Regions from separate parts of the Cobetia sp. AM6 genome, predicted to be linked through region 1. Evidence: predicted binding sites of a transcription regulator. Region 1 holds the regulator's gene; the other holds the start of a gene.
What was found. The regulator sigma-54, encoded in region 1, starts transcription at its own class of promoters, with help from an activator protein. The targets are predictions, from matches to a motif close to TGGCACNNNNNTTGCTNT.
Positions count from the first base shown of each region.

Region 2: a site for sigma-54 is predicted at 2,943-2,960, ahead of CLAM6_RS13245 (sugar phosphorylase). Genes of this name have one in related genera too.

Region 1 covers NZ_AP021868.1:832,011-840,227, reverse strand. The annotation lists gene lptA (lipopolysaccharide transport periplasmic protein LptA) at 1-369, shown strand, start outside; gene lptB (LPS export ABC transporter ATP-binding protein) at 373-1,113, shown strand; gene CLAM6_RS03560 (RNA polymerase factor sigma-54) at 1,347-2,795, shown strand; gene hpf (ribosome hibernation-promoting factor, HPF/YfiA family) at 3,456-3,764, shown strand; gene CLAM6_RS03550 (PTS sugar transporter subunit IIA) at 3,774-4,244, shown strand; gene rapZ (RNase adapter RapZ) at 4,382-5,329, shown strand; gene CLAM6_RS03540 (HPr family phosphocarrier protein) at 5,316-5,585, shown strand; gene mgtE (magnesium transporter) at 5,969-7,324, shown strand; gene pmbA (metalloprotease PmbA) at 7,430-8,217, opposite strand, start outside.
Region 2 covers NZ_AP021868.1:3,147,576-3,155,792, reverse strand. The annotation lists gene CLAM6_RS13250 (hypothetical protein) at 1-724, shown strand, start outside; gene CLAM6_RS13245 (sugar phosphorylase) at 941-2,710, opposite strand; gene CLAM6_RS13240 (GlsB/YeaQ/YmgE family stress response membrane protein) at 3,073-3,306, opposite strand; gene nrdR (transcriptional regulator NrdR) at 3,719-4,207, shown strand; gene ribD (bifunctional diaminohydroxyphosphoribosylaminopyrimidine deaminase/5-amino-6-(5-phosphoribosylamino)uracil reductase RibD) at 4,440-5,594, shown strand; gene ribBA (bifunctional 3,4-dihydroxy-2-butanone-4-phosphate synthase/GTP cyclohydrolase II) at 5,751-6,905, shown strand; gene ribH (6,7-dimethyl-8-ribityllumazine synthase) at 7,017-7,499, shown strand; gene nusB (transcription antitermination factor NusB) at 7,496-8,011, shown strand; gene thiL (thiamine-phosphate kinase) at 8,013-8,217, shown strand, end outside.

The sequences.
Region 1 (8,217 bases):
ATGCGCCAGGGCAGCATGAAACTCGATGCCAGCCGCGTCGATATCAGCCGCGCCGGCAGCGGCGAGATCTCGCTGGTCAAGGCCACCGGCAAGCGTGCCTACCTGGAACAGCAGCCCGCGCCCGACGAGAAGCTGGTCAAGGGCTGGGCCGACACCATCCGCTACCATGCGCTGGAGCGCCGCGTGGAGCTGGTCGGCAACGCGCGTCTCGAGAAAGGCGATGACACCTTCGAAGGCGGCTACGTGGAGTACTTCCTCGACAAGCGCCAGGTGAACGCCAACAACAGCAAGACGGCACAGCAGACCGAAGGCGGTCGCGTGCACATGACTCTGACGCCGCGCGGCGCCAATGCCAGCAAGGAAAACTGAGTCATGACTGCTGCTACTCCGCGTACGCTGAGCGCTCGCCATCTGGCCAAGGCCTACAAGGGCCGCAAGGTGGTCAAGGACATCTCGCTGGAGATCCGCCAAGGCGACATCGTCGGCCTGCTGGGCCCCAACGGCGCCGGCAAGACGACCTCGTTCTACATGATCGTCGGGCTGGTGCGCGCCGATGCCGGCAACGTCTCCATCGATGACAAGGACCTCTCCGCTGCCGCCATGCATCAGCGTGCACGCGCCGGCATCGGCTATCTGCCGCAGGAGGCGTCGATCTTCCGCAAGCTGTCGGTGGCCGACAACATCATGGCGATCCTGGAGACCCGCAAGGACCTGGATCGCAATGGCCGCAAGGCACGCCTTGAAGAGTTGCTCGAGGAATTCAGCATCACGCACATCCGCGCCAGCGCCGGCATGAGCCTGTCCGGCGGCGAGCGTCGACGGGTCGAGATCGCCCGTGCACTGGCCACCGAGCCGGACTTCGTACTGCTCGATGAGCCCTTCGCCGGCGTCGACCCCATCTCGGTGGGCGAGATCAAGAGCATCGTGCGCCAACTGCGCGATCGTGGCATCGGCGTGCTGATCACCGACCACAACGTGCGCGAGACACTCGATATCTGTGACACCGCCTATATCGTCGGCGATGGCCAGATCATCGCCCACGGTGATGCGGACTCCATCCTGGCCAACCAGCAGGTGCGCGACGTCTACCTGGGCCACGAGTTCACGCTCTAGGGTCAGCGGCTGCGCTGAGCCCACCGGAGGCGAAAGCTTCAAAAGCCGCTGCGTGATTTTATCGCGTAGCGGCTTTTTCATGTCTGACATCAGACGCATGCATGACGTCCATACCACCTTGGTGGAAACATGGCATGCAAGTTGCTTGAATATTCACGACAACCTCTTGTCAGTGCCCCGAGTCACGGTATAGCGTAGTAAGCACGTTCCTTTGCCGTGAATTGACTGACTCCATGAAACCCACCCTGCAACTCCGCCTCGGCACCTCGCTGACCATGACGCCGCAGCTCCAGCAAGCGATCCAGCTGCTGCAGCTGTCGACGCTCGACCTGCGTCAGGAGATTCAGCAAGCCCTCGAGTCCAACCCCATGTTGGAGCTCGACGAGGACTACGAGTCGCTGGATGTCGTCGAGACACAGGATTCGAGCGAGATCTCCACTGCCGACTCCTCGAGCGAGATTCCCGAGGAATACCCCCTCGACAGTGACTGGTCGGACCTCTACCAGGACCACGCCGGTAGCCTGACCAGCTCCGGCAGTGGCAGCGGGAGTGAAGAAGGGCCGGACTTCGATCGCAATACCAGTGTCGAGAGCCTGCAGGACCACCTGCGCTGGCAGCTGGCGATGACCGACCTCGATGGCCGTGAACGCCAGATGGCGGAGAGCCTGATCGATGCCGTCGACGGTGCCGGCTATCTGAGTCTGTCACTCGATGAGCTGGTCGATGGCCTGCGCGGCCAGGGCCTGCCCGGCCTCAAGGCCTCCGAGCTCGAGCAGGTATTGTTGCGTCTGCAGCAGTTCGACCCGACCGGCGTCTTCGCCCGTGATCTGCGCGAATGCCTGCTGCTGCAACTGGCACTGCTGCCGGATGATCTGCCGCTGCTGGCGCAGGCGCGCCGCCTGGTACGTCAATTCCTCGAGGCACTGGGCAACGATGACCGCAAGCTGCTCAAGCGCCGCCTGAGCCTTGATGATGACGAGCTGGACCACGTCATTCGCCTGGTGCGCGCGCTCGACCCGCGCCCGGCATCCGCCTGGGGCGAGCCCGCCAGCGATTACGTGATCCCTGATCTGCTGGTGCGCCATACCCGCCACGGCTGGCAGGTCGAGCTCAACCCGGAAGCGCTACCCAAGCTGCGCATCCAGCCGGAATACGCCGCGCTGATCAAGCGTGCCGACAAGTCCGCCGACAATACCTTCCTCAAGGACAACCTGCAGGAAGCCCGCTGGCTGATGAAGAGCCTGTCATCGCGCAATGACACCCTGCTCAAGGTCGGCCGCGAGATCATGGCGCGCCAGATCGACTTCCTCGAGCAAGGCGAGGAAGGCATGAAGCCGCTGATTCTGGCCAACATCGCCGAAGTGGTCGAGATGCACGAATCGACCATCTCGCGGGTCACGACCCAGAAGTACATCCACACCCCGCGCGGCGTCTTCGAGCTCAAGTTCTTCTTCTCGAGCCAGGTCGGTGGCAGCGGCAGTGGCGACGCCCACTCAAGCACCGCCATTCGTGCCCGCATCCGCAAGCTGATCGCGGAAGAGCCGGCCCGCAAGCCTCTCTCCGACTCACGGCTGGTCGATCTGCTCGCCAGCGATGGCATCGAGGTCGCACGCCGTACCGTGGCCAAGTATCGCGAAGCGATGGGCATCCCGTCCTCCAGCGAGCGCAAGCGTCTGGCCTGACCCGTCACCTGCGGCTGCCATGCCCTGCTCTCACCTCCACAATGGCAGCCGCCGCCAACCTCAAGCGCTGGATTTTCCGCTCATCAGCCTCTGACTTCGCGGGCAGCGGTGCGCCTGTCGCGCGCTCTGTCATCCCGTCAACCGCTCGTCAATTGCCCGTCATGGGCCATGACGGCGCGCAGGATGACGGTAAAAAACCGCCGTTCCGGCAGCGTCATTCACCGTCAATCGCATGTTTTTAAAGTCACTTTTGCGCGTATTGCACCTGGATGACACCCGGACAACCTCCCAAAACGCCGCTTGCTCCACTCAATCGAAGCGCCTGAAAGGCGACGTACATGCAGGGATTGGCGACGAAAACCCGCCTTCTTGCGCGTCTTTCACGCACCACCCACCAGACGTGCCCTTGAAGTCCACTCCGTTACCCCTCACTGAGTTGAAGACAAGCACTGAGCCACGATGCAGCGCAGCGTTGATCTTTGCGCAAAGCTTGGGCATTGTCGGTACAGACGCTCACGACATCTGACGCCACTGGCAAGGGTGCGAAAACATCGCCAGACGGTGGCCGTCAAGCCTGTTGCAGAGCGTCCGATCAGGGTTTGCTCGTAGTCAAAAAGGGTTACAATTGAATGGCAACCCGCTGGATAAAGGAGCGTGTCCATGCAAGTGAATATCACCGGGCATCATGTGGAACTTACCGATCCTCTCCGCGATTACGTCAACGAGAAGCTCGCTCGCCTCGAACGGCATTACGACAACATCACCAATGTTCAGGTGACACTGTCGATCGAGAAGGAGCGCCAGCAGGCTGCCTGCACCTTGCACGCGGCAGGCGCTGACCTCCACGCCCTGGCAGAAGACCCCAACATGTACGCTGCCATCGACGCGCTCGCCGACAAGCTGGATCGCCAGCTGGTCAAACACAAGGAAAAGTCCCAGGCTCGCTCTCAGGGCACCGGGACCCGTTGACCTTCAGCCATGACACTTGATCAGATCCTTCCCCCCGAGCGCACGCTTTACGGTGTCCCCGGGGGGAGCAAGAAGCGGGTGCTTGAATTCTTCAGCACCTTCATCGCACAGAACATTCCCAGCCTGGATAGCCAGGAAGTCTTCTCGCGCCTGATCGGGCGCGAGAGACTGGGGTCGACCGGCATTGGCCACGGTGTGGCCGTGCCCCATGCACGCAGCCCGCATTGCAAGACGCCAATCGCTGCGTTTCTGAAGCTCGGTGAACCCATCGACTTCGATGCCATCGACGGAGAACCCATCGATCTGCTGTTCGTGCTGCTGGTGCCTGAGGAAGCGGATGAGACCCATCTGACGCTGCTCGGGCAGGTCGCGGAATTGCTCAATTCCCCGACCAATCGCTCGGCCCTGCGCCAGGCAGACAGCCAGCGTGCACTCTTTGAGGCATTGACCCAAGCCATCGCCGAATTACCGGCGCGCTGAATGACAGGCCCGGACATCGTCCGGGCTTTCGTCTTGCTGGCCTCCCATCGGCCGATGTACAGCGCACTGATAGCGGGCAGCCCTCTGCCCCACCCCTGCATTCTTTCGACGTTGACCTCGCCCTTGGAGAGCACTTCATGAAGATCGTGATCATCAGCGGCCGCTCCGGCTCCGGGAAATCCATCGCTCTCCAGGCGCTGGAAGACATTGGCTACTACGCCATCGACAATCTGCCCGGCATGCTGCTGGCGCCACTGGTCGATCAGCTCGAAAAGGACAGCCCGGCGCGCCGGCGCATCGCGGTCTCCATCGATGCCCGCAACCTGCCGGAAGCCTTGACCCGCTTCCCCGAATTGCTCGACAACGTCCGCCAGAGCGGCATGGACGTGCAGGTCGTCTACCTGACCACCGATTCGCGAGTGCTGCTGGAACGCTACTCAGCGACCCGTCGTCGTCACCCTCTGACGCGCGACAATGACCACACCCTGGCCGAGGCCATCGAGATCGAGCAGAAGACGCTCGCTCCCATTCGCCAGAAGGCCGATCTGGTCATCGACTCGACCAACCTGAGCGTGCACGACCTGCGCTCGCGGATCACCGAGCAGGTCGCCCAGCACAGCTCCCGCCACCTGACGCTGACCTTTGAATCCTTCGGCTTCAAGCATGGCGTGCCGACCGACGCCGACATGGTGTTCGATGCCCGCTGCCTGCCCAACCCGTACTGGGATATCAATCTGCGCGGCGATACCGGTCGCGATGACAGCGTGGCCGAATTCCTGCAGCGCTACCCCACCGTCCAGGCGATGCATGACGATATCGCTGGCTGGCTGGAACGCTGGCTGCCCGCCTATCAGGACAGCAACCGCAGCTACCTGACGGTGTCCGTGGGCTGCACCGGCGGCCAGCATCGCAGCGTCTACCTGTGCGAGCAGCTGGCGAGCTACTTTGCCGAGCGCCTGCCTGAGGTGCGCCTGCGTCACCGCGAGCTGGGCATTCATACCGCGCTGAGCAACGCGGGTGAGACGATTGGTCAGCAAGAGCATCAGCAAGAGCATCAGCAGGAGCATCGCGATGGCCTCTCGTGAGCTGACGCTGACCAACCGCCGCGGGCTGCACGCCCGCGCAGCCACCAAGCTGGTCAATTGCTGTGCGCCCTATTGCGCGACGGTGATAGTCAGCCATGGCGAGCGACGCGCCAATGCAGCCAATGTAATGGCATTGCTGATGCTGGCCGCGCCCTGCGGCACGACGCTGCTGATCGATGTCGAGGGCGAACAGGCCGATGAGGCGATGCTGGCCATCGAGGCGCTGTTCGAGGCGCGTTTCGAGGAAGACGAATAACCGCCACTGACAGCGCTGTGCAGTTGCGCTGTGAGCCCAGCCTTCCTCCCTCAGCCAGCTCGCTTCTTGATCAACTATCTTTTCGGCCCGCTCGCTTATCGGCCAGCCCCCTCTGGCGGCGTCCTGGCGACACCATTAACTGCTCGCGCAGGATGCCTAGCGCCTGTTCCTTCACCGGTTCCTGCACCTGTCCTTGCGCCTACCCTTGTACCTTTCCCTGCACCTATCCTTGCGCCTGGCAGCCATGCAACGCTGCTTTTGCGCCAGTAGCGGAACGCGGATTGTCCTTTCGATAAGAAACACTGTTTTCTTTTGTCGACGCGCCCCCCTACGCCAATGGTAGAATCAGCGCTGTCCTTCATGTCGACAGGGGAAGCCGACAGATGAGCAAGACGTCTCGTAAACTCAAGCCAAGACTTGATCGCCTGTCACAGGCGCTGGAAAGCGGCGAGCTGGAACAGGCAAGACGCATGCTCAATCGCGGCCTCGCGCCAGTGGACGTGGCCCACCTGCTGGAATCCTCGCCCCCCAAGGAGCGTAATCTGCTCTGGGAGCTGGTCGATGCCGAGCTGCAGGGCGATGTCCTTCAATACCTTGGCGAAGACATCCAGACCGACTTCCTCAAGGACATGGACGCCGTCGACGTTCTCGCCGCCACCGAGAACCTGGAACCGGATGATGTCGCCGACATTCTGCAGCGCCTGCCGAATGCGGTGATTCTCGAGGTCCTCGACTCCATGGAGGCGCAGGAGCGCCTGCGCGTCGAAACGGTACTGTCCTTCCCTGAGGACACCGCCGGCGGCCTGATGAACACGGACACCATCACCATTCGTCCGGACATCACCCTGGACGTGGTGCTGCGCTACATTCGCCGCCACGAGCGCCTGCCCGACTCCACCGATACCCTGCTGGTCGTCTCGCGCCGCGATGAATTCATCGGTGCCCTGCCCATCAATCGCCTGCTGGTCTCTGACCCCGGCGTCACGGTGCGCGAAGTGATGGACACCGACAGCGTGGTGATTCCGGCCCTGATGCCGGAAACCGAAGTCGCCTCGCTGTTCGAGAAGCACGACCTGATCTCGGCACCCGTGGTCGGCGGCGATGGCAACCTGCTGGGTCGTATCACCATCGATGACGTGGTCGACGTCATCCGTGGCGACGCCGAGCACCAGGTGATGTCGATGGCGGGGATGGATGAGGACGAAGACACCTTCTCTCCCGTGATGCGAACCTCGTGGCGCCGCGCCGTCTGGCTCGGCATCAACCTGCTGACCGCCTTCATGGCCTCCGCCGTGATCGGCATGTTCGAAGGCACCATTCAGAAGATCACCGCGCTGGCCGTACTGATGCCCATCGTCGCCAGCATGGGCGGCATCGCGGGCTCTCAGGCACTCACCGTCCTGATTCGCGGTATCGCGCTGGGGCACGTCAAGAGTGGCAATGTCCGCTGGCTACTCAAGCGCGAGGTCATCGTCGCGGGGCTCAACGGCCTGTTATGGGCCGTGGTGGTGGCAGGCATCGCCATCGTGTGGTTCGGGGATGTCCAGCTGGGGGCCATCATCGGCGCCGCGATCATGATCAACCTGTTGATCGCCGCCGTGACGGGCACGCTGCTGCCGGTACTGCTCAAGAAGCTCAATATCGACCCTGCCCTCTCCGGCAGCGTGATATTGACCACCGTGACCGACGTGATCGGCTTCATGGCCTTCCTGGGGCTGGCGACCTGGCTCTACCTGTAATACGCCCGACGGATTCCAGTGACTGCTCCAGAAACAACACGGCCGCTCCCTCGGGAGCGGCCGTGTTGCATCTCGCCTGTCGCGCGATCAGAGAAGCCTCAGCGATCAGCCTTCCAGCTCTTCGTCTTCGCCTTCGGACATGCCCGCGACGGTCATGCCATCGATCAGCCAGCTACCGCTGTGGATGCTGCCACGCGTATCGACATCATCGCCGACCGCCAGCAGATTGGCCGCCATGTCGCGCAGATTGCCGGCAATGGTGAACTCCTCGACCGCATGCTGGATCTCGCCGTTCTCGACCCAGAAACCGGAGGCGCCGCGTGAGTAGTCACCGGTGACGCCGTTGACGCCCTGGCCCATCAGCTCGGTCACCAGCACGCCGGTGCCCATCTGCTTGAGCATCTCATCAAGCGAGGTCAGCGGCGCGGTGATGCGCACGTTGCGCGCGCCGCCGGCGTTGCCGGTGGTCTGCATGTTCAGGCGACGGGCACTGTAGGCGCTCAGCATGTAGCTCTGCACCTTGCCGTCGGCAAAGTAGACATTGTCACGCGTCGCGACGCCATCGTTGTCGAAGGCGGCGCTGGACATGCCACCGACTTCCCGCGGCTTCTCGCCCAGCGTGAACCAGTCGGGGAACAGCGGCTGACCCAGGCTATCGCACAGGAAGCTGGACTCACGGTACAGCGAGCCGCCGGCGATGGCAGACAGGTAGTGACCGACCAGCCCGGCCGACATCTGCGGGTCGAACAGCACCGGCATGCGCCCCGTCGCCACCTTGCGCGCATTCAGACGCGCCAGCGTGCGGCGCGCGGCTTCACGCCCCACCGACTCGGGGGAGCGCAGGTCCGCCGGATTGCGCACGCTGGTGTAGTCATAGTCACGCTGCATGCCCT
Region 2 (8,217 bases), 1.9 Mb from region 1:
CTACCCGGTAGCCCATCCGCAGTTCAACTACGAGTTCTGCAAGGGCTACTACTCGCGCATCGCCCAGGGCAAGCTGAACGGCCGCGTGGCACGCCTGATGGTCACGCCGTTGATCCGTGCGCTCAAGAAGGTCTATGGCCCGCTGCCGTACCTGGATTATCTCGACAGCTATCGTTATCCGCTGTCCGGCGAATTCTCGATGCGCACCGACGTGCTGGCGGACATCCGCATTCCCAGTGACTGGGGGCTGGAGATCGGCGTGCTGTCCGAGGTCCATCGCAACTACTCCACCAAGCGTCTGTGTCAGGTGGACATCGCCGATGCCTACGATCACAAGCACCAGCCGCTGTCCGAGGAAGATGCGCTGGGCGGTTTGAATCGCATGAGTCTGGACATCGCCAAGGCCATGTATCGCAAGCTGGCCACGCTGGGCGTCGAGATGCACGGCGAGACCTTCCGCACCATCAAGGCCACCTACTACCGTATCGCGCTGGACCTGATCGAGACCTACTACAACGATGCCGTCATGAATGGCCTGACGGTGGACCGCCACAGTGAGGAAGCGGCGGTGGAGCTGTTCGCCGCCAACATCATGGATGCCGGCAGCGCCTTCCTCGACAATCCGCGCGACAAGCCCTTCATCCCGAGCTGGAACCGGGTGCAGTCTGCCGTGCCGGACCTGCTCGAGCGCATGCACGAAGCGGTGGAGCTGGACAACCAGTAAGGCTCGCGGCGGGAAACAGCAAGACCTACGACAACGGGGCTGCCACTGGCAGCCCCGTTGTCGTAGGCAGAGGAAGAAACGCGGGCGTCAGACGACCTCGATGGCCGGCGGGCGCACTGTTTGCTCCATCAGCCAGGCCGCCTGATAGGGACGGCGAGCCATGGTGGGGTCGTAGGCCTTGTCGTGGCACAGGTGGTCGGTCAGCGCGACGCCTTGTCAGCTTTCCGGCAGCGGCAGTACGCGCGGCTGATCGGTGACATTGAGGGCGAACAGCAGGCGTCGCCCTTCATGGGTGACGCGCTCGAAGACGAAGAAATCCGGGCCGACATCGAAGACATTCTGGTCGGCATCCGGGTGGAAGCAGGGTTCGTTGCGGCGCAGTGCCATGCGGCGCTTGAGGGCGTGGAAGACCTCATGGGTCGCGGTGTTGGGGCTTGCCAGCAGCGCTTCCAGTTCATCACGCTGCCATTTGCGGCGGTTGATGGCGCGCAGATGGCCATCGCGCTCGACGCCTTCCTGGTGGTTGGGAGTCGCGGTCAGCGAGTGGATGTACAGCCCCGGGATGCCCTGCAGGCTCAGCATCAGGGTCTGGCTGGCGATGAAGCGCTCGATCTGCCACGGGTCCTGGCCGCGCCGCGTGCCCTTGAGCGCATCGAAGTAGCTGATGTTGAGCTCATAGGGGGTGTCGGCGCGGCCCGGGTTGGCACGCATGCTGACGTAGCCACCGAAGTCATGCACCAGCCGCACCAGGGTGTCGCGCTCGTGGTCGGGCAGCAGGCCCTCAAGGGCGCGAACGCCGATACCGTCGTGACTGGCGGTGAAGTTGAAGTAGCTGCAGCCGGAAGGCAGGGACGGCAGGCTGGTGGCCCACTGGGTCAGGGCGCTGGCATCGCCGGAGGTCAGGGTGTGCAGCGTCAGCGGCGGCAGCGTGAACTGATAGATCAGGTGCGCTTCATCGGCCTGGGCGCTGCCCTCGATGGCGGTGAGGTCGTGCTGTGACAGGCGATCGAGCCCGAAGTAGGACATGTTCTCGGCGTGGGGCACGTTGGTTTCGGTGATCAACAGGCTGCCCGGCGCCAGATGGTCGACGATGGCGCGCAGCAGGCGCACCACGGCGTGTGTCTCCGGCAGGTGGATGCAGGAGGTGCCCTGGCGTTTCCACAGGAATGCCACCGCATCGAGGCGGATGATGCCCGCGCCCTGCTCGAGGTAGTAAAGCAGGATGCCGATGAACTCGAGCAGCACATCGGGATTGGCGAAGTTCAGGTCGATCTGGTCATCCGAGAAGGTTGCCCAAAGATGGCGCAGGCCACGACGGGTATGCACCGGCGTGAGCAGGGCAGATGGACGCGGGCGCACGACCTCGGAGACATCGGTGTCGGGGTCCATCTCGATGAAGTAGTCGCGGCCGGGCTGCACGCCGGCCAGATAATCGGCGAACCACAGTGACTCGCGCGAGCAGTGATTGATGACCAGGTCTGCCATCAGGTCGCGCTGCTCACTCAGGCGCCGGATGTCCTGCCAGTCGCCGAGGACCGGATTGACCTCGCGATAGTGGATGACGCTGAAGCCGTCATCGCTGCTCCACGGAAAGAAGGGCAGCACGTGGACACCGGACAGGCTGTCGTCCAGTCGGCTGGCGAGGAAGTCGTGCAGGGTCGCCAGTGGCGCCTCGCCTTCCTGCTGCAGGCTGTCGCCGTAGGTGATCAGCCACTGGTCGCGCTCGCTCCAGAGCGGCTCGCCTTCCGGTACGCGGGGGTTGAGGCGCGTGCGATGGAAATCCAGCACCGTCTCCAGGCGTCTGAGGACTTCTTCATGACGCTGTGGGTAGATCTCGGCGAGCAGGCGTGTGGCGTGCGCCTGGAAATCAGCTTGCGAGAGACGTTTGGCGAGAGAGACTCTGGCGCGTGGCCTGGCGCTGCCCTCGCTCGGCGCAGGATCTGAGGCAGTGGATGTCGAGTGATCGGGAGATGACGTATCGGACATGGGCAATCCTCGTGGCAGCAAAAGCGGTCAGACTCTGCCTCGTGAGCCGCAATGGCAGAGCGTGTCGCGGGTGATCTTCGGGAAGCCCGCCGGTGCAATCCTGCGGGGCCGGTGGCAAGACTGGAAATCACATATCAGATGAAGTCGGCTGGCCGTCGCTTGGTGAAATCCCTGAATGGCGCATCGCTCAGCGGCGCCCGTGGGTGACGGCCTGGCGCCTTTACTCATGAGTCATGCACGCCTCGGGCCAGATTCGTCAAGCCTGCAAGGCAGGACGGCCAGCCTGCATGTGCCGGCTGGCCGTCCTGTCTGGCGTCATGTGGCCTGCGGCCAGCTGACGCCACTGCGCTTCATGACATGCTTTACTTGCGCAGCACGCGATACAGAATCAGCAGAATGACGGCGCCGAGCACGGCAATGACAAAGCTGGCCAGATTGAATCCCGTCACTTCACCGAAGCCCATCAGGGTGCCGACCCAGCCACCGACAACGGCACCCAGGATGCCGATGATGCTGGTGACGATGATGCCACCCGGTCCTTGCCGGGCACGATCACCTTGGCGATGATGCCGGCAATAAGACCGAATATGATCCATGCAATGATTCCCATGTCGCAGCTCCTTGCGTCATCGTGATCAATCTCGCGGCAGAGATCATCTGCCGCCAGTCGTGAAAGGATTTCACGGCTCGGGCAAGCGTCCTTGTGAGGCGCTGCACCCTGATGTCATCTTTCGGTTATCGGGCGGGGATTTCAAGCCTGCTGGCAGGTTGATGGACGCTTTCGCCGCGGTGTCCGCCCCCCCGGGGCGACAATCCAGGAAACTCCTGTCGCCCCTTGGGCGCTCCTCAAGGCTAGTTCAGTCATGTCGGGGCTGACATAGGCTCCCGTGGCGGTGCCTTAACGGTTACAATACCCGCCATTCGCTGTCATTCGGCTGCGCTGCGCCACTTCCTCGCTGTGCTTCGCGCGGGGCCGCAGCCACCTCGCACCCAAGCAGGCTCTCCAACATGCACTGTCCCTTCTGTGGAACTCATGAAACCAAGGTCACGGATTCCCGACTGGTGGTCGAGGGTGACCAGGTGCGGCGGCGTCGCCAGTGCGCGGCCTGCGGTGAGCGTTTCACGACCTACGAAACGGCGGAGCTGGTCATGCCGCGCGTGGTCAAGGGCGACGGTTCGCGTGAGAGCTTCGATGAGCACAAGCTGCGTGCCGGCATGCTGCGCGCGCTGGAAAAGCGCCCGGTTTCCTCCGAGCTGATCGAGGCCGCGGTGGAGCGCATTCGTCAGCGTCTGCGTGCCACCGGCGAACGTGAGATCGAGGCGCGGCGCATCGGTGATGAGGTCATGCAGCAGCTCAAGCGGCTGGATCAGGTCGCCTATATCCGCTTCGCTTCGGTCTATCGTCGCTTCCAGGATCTTGATGAGTTCCGCGCCGAGATTGACCGTCTCGCCCAGGAACCCAGCTTCCTGCCGGGCGAGGAAGACGCGCGGCCCTGATGCCTCGCCACAGGCATCCTTGCAGATGCCCTCGAGGCCTGCGCCTGCTGGCCCTGTCGCGTCACGCTGCGTGGCTCAGGCCTCGGGGTATTGTCTGCCGTCTGGGCAACGCCTGACCTTCTCTCGTTTCACGCCAAGGTATCGCATGTCTCTTTCTCCTCATGCTTCTCATGCTCCCCGTGACAGCCACTCTCACGACCGCAGTGCTCCCTCGGCGCGTGATGCGCGCCACATGGCCCACGCCCTGCGCCTGGCACGACTGGGCAGCTACACGACGCAGCCCAATCCGCGTGTCGGCTGTGTCCTGGTAGAGGCCGAGACCGACGAGGTGATCGCGAGCGGCTTTCACGTGCGTGCCGGGGAAGGGCATGCCGAGGTCAATGCGCTGGCAGAGGCAGGCGAGCGCGCGCTGGGCTGCGTGGCCTATGTGACGCTGGAGCCCTGCTCCCACACCGGGCGTACCGGCCCTTGCTCACTGGCCCTGATCGCGGCGGGCGTCTCGCGGGTGGTGATCGCGATGCGTGATCCGAATCCGCAGGTTGCCGGGCGCGGCATCGCGCTGCTGCAGGGCGCGGGCATCGCGGTGACGGTCGGGGTGATGGAGCAGGAGGCGCGAGCGCTCAATCCCGGCTTCCTGTCACGCATGGAGCGCGGTCGGCCCTTCGTGCGCCTCAAGCAGGCCATGAGTCTGGACGGGCGCACGGCGATGGCTTCCGGCGAATCCCAGTGGATCACCGGCCCCGAAGCGCGCAGTGCCGTGCAGCGTCTGCGCGCGCGCTCCAGCGTGGTGATGAGCGGCATCGAGTCGGTCATCTTCGATGATTCGCGTCTCAATGTGCGCGCCGACCAGCTCGGGCTCGAAGACCATCCGCTGGGGCTCGAGGCGCTGGTGGCGCGTCAGCCGTTGCGCGTGGTGGTGGACAGCCATCTGCGTCTGCCGCTGGCGGCGCGCATTCTGGCGCAATCCGGTCGTACGCTGCTGGTATGTGTCGCGGATGAGACAGCGGCGCTGGCTGAGCGACGTACCTTGTTGGAGGCGGCCGGTGCCGAGGTGTTGGCGCTGCCGGCCGGCGAAGATGGACGCGTGGACCTCGAGGCCCTGCTGCGCTATCTGGCCGAGCACGAGCAGGCCAACGAGGTGCTGCTGGAAACCGGCGCGGTGCTGGCCGGGGCCATGATTAATGCGGGGCTGGTCGATGAGATGCAGATATTCATGGCACCGACGCTGCTGGGGGGCGAGGCTCGCCCGCTGCTGGCGCTGCCGGGGCTGGATCACATGGCGCAGCAGCGACGGGTCGAGATTCGCGGTATCCGGGCGGTGGGGCGTGATTGGCGCATCACCGCAGTGCCGGTAGCATCGCCAGACCCGCAGGAGAGCGGCGACTGATTTCTTCTTGTCACGCAAGCACTTGCCGCCGTCTGGCGACAGCGGCGTCGCTGGGTGCTGGCGCAAAACGGGGTGGCGGGGTACCCTGACGCCCGACTTTTTGATAATACGCGTGGGTCCGGCATGGGCCGGCGCAGCCCGTAAAGTGGAGCAAGCATGGCGCTATCAGGCATCGCAGCACTCGTCGAGGATATCCGGCAAGGCAAGATGGTCATCCTCATGGATGACGAGGATCGTGAGAATGAAGGCGACATCATCATCGCCGCGGAAGCCGTGACAGCCGAGCACATCAACTTCATGGCACGCCACGCGCGTGGCTTGATCTGCATGCCGATGTCGCGTGAGCATTGCGAACAGCTCCAGCTGCCACTGATGGTTCAGGCCAACGGTTCCGGCTTCGGCACCAAGTTCACGCTCTCCATCGAGGCCACCGAAGGCGTCACCACCGGCATCTCGGCGGCTGACCGCGCCCGTACCGTGCAGGCTGCCGCCGCGCGCAATGCGCGCCCGCAGGACATCGTCCAGCCGGGGCACATCTTCCCGCTGATGGCGGAACCGGGTGGCGTGCTGCGTCGTGCCGGCCATACCGAGGCGGCCTGTGACCTGGCGTCCATGGCGGGCTTTGGCGCGACCGGCGTGATCTGTGAGGTCATGAACGACGACGGCAGCATGGCGCGTCGTGAAGAGCTCGAGCGCTTCGCCGCCGAGCATGACCTCAAGGTCGGCACCATTGCGGACCTGATCGAATATCGCATCCACAATGAGCAGACCGTGGAAGTGCTGGACAGCGAGCAGGTCGAGACCGCCTTCGGCGAGCTGACGCTGCATTGCTTCAGCGATCGCATCCAGGGCCGTCACCACCTGGCGCTGGTCAAGGGCACGCCGGACGCCGAGTCTCTGACCACCGTGCGCGTGCACGTGCAGGACCCGATGCGCGACCTGCTGACCCTGCGTCAGCCGGGCAGCAGCAGCTGGGCGCTCAATGATGCGCTCGCCGAAGTCGCCGCCGCCGATGCCGGCGTGCTGGTACTGCTGGACACCGGCAGCGACGCGATGGATTACAAGGATCGTCTCGATGTCTTCCTCGGACGACGTCGTACGCCGCGCACCAACGAATCCGATGGTGCGGGCAATTATCTGACCACCGGTACCGGTGCCCAGATCCTTCGGGATCTCGGTGTCGGCCGGATGCGTCTGCTCAGCTCGCCGTGGAAGTTCTCTGCCCTGTCCGGGTTTGGCCTCGAAGTGGTCGAACTGGTCGGCAGTGATGACACGGCAGGCGAGACAGGCGCAGACGCCGCAGGCGCGTAAGCGCTTCGGCACCCCAAATGGCGGGGGAGGTTGCGCACTTCTGGCGGCCTTCCCCGGTATGATTGATATCCCCGCCCCGGTTCTCCGGGGCGCTAGCATTGTGGACTGACCATGCAACCGATTGCTCAACTCGAAGGCACTTTCACCAATGTCGATGGCCGTTACGTCATCGTCGTCGGGCGTTTCAACCACCATGTCGTCGACAGCCTGGTGGAAGGCGCGGTCGATTCTCTCGTACGCCACGGCGTCGATGAGGAAAACATCGACCTGATCCACGTGCCGGGTGCCTGGGAAATTCCGCTGGCCGTCAAGGCCGTGCTGGCCAAGGTCAAGCCGCACGCTGTCATCACGCTGGGCGCGGTGATCCGCGGTGGTACGCCGCACTTCGAATATGTCGCCGGTGAATGCAACTCCGCGCTGTCGCGTCTGCAGCTCGAATTCGACACCCCGGTCGCCAATGGCGTGCTGACGGTGAATTCCATCGAGCAGGCCATCGAGCGTGCCGGCACCAAGGCTGGCAACAAGGGTACCGAAGCGGCCATGGCGGCGATGGAAATGGTCTCCCTGCTCAAGGCCATGGGAGGTGACGCGTGAGCGAACGCAAGGAACGTACCGAGCGCGAGCCGTCCAAGCAGCAGCAGGCGCGTCGCGCCGCTCGCGAGCTGGCCGTGCAGGGCATCTACCAGTGGCAGATGACCGGCAAGAACATGACCACCATCGAAGCCGAGTTCCGTGGTCAAAAGGTCGACGATGACGTCGAGCTGCACGAGAACTGGGTCGAGGTGATGCGCATCGCCGACCAGGCCCTGTTCCACGAGCTGCTGCACAACGTGCCGCGCTTCCAGAAAGAACTGGATGCCAGCATCAGCCCGCTGCTCGACCGTCGCCTGCAGGATCTCGACGAGATCGAGCTGGCCATCCTGCGTCTGGGCGCTTACGAGCTGTCCAAGCGCATGGAAGTGCCGTATCGCGTGGCGATCAACGAAGGGGTCGAGCTGGCCAAGACCTTCGGTGCCACCGACGGGCACAAGTACGTCAACGGGATCCTCGACAAGCTGGCAGTCAAGCTGCGCAGTGCCGAGGTGACCCAGGCCCGCCTGCGCTGACATGCCAGGTGAATTCGAGCTGATTGCCCGCTACTTCCAGCGCGATCTGTCCGGGGCACCGGGCGTGTTGCTGGGGCCGGGTGACGACTGTGCACTTCTTGCCGCCAGTGATGGCATGCAGATGGCGGTCAGTGTCGATACCTCGGTGGCGGGGGTGCACTTCCCGCCGGATGCGCCTGCGGCGTCCATTGGCCATCGCGCCCTGG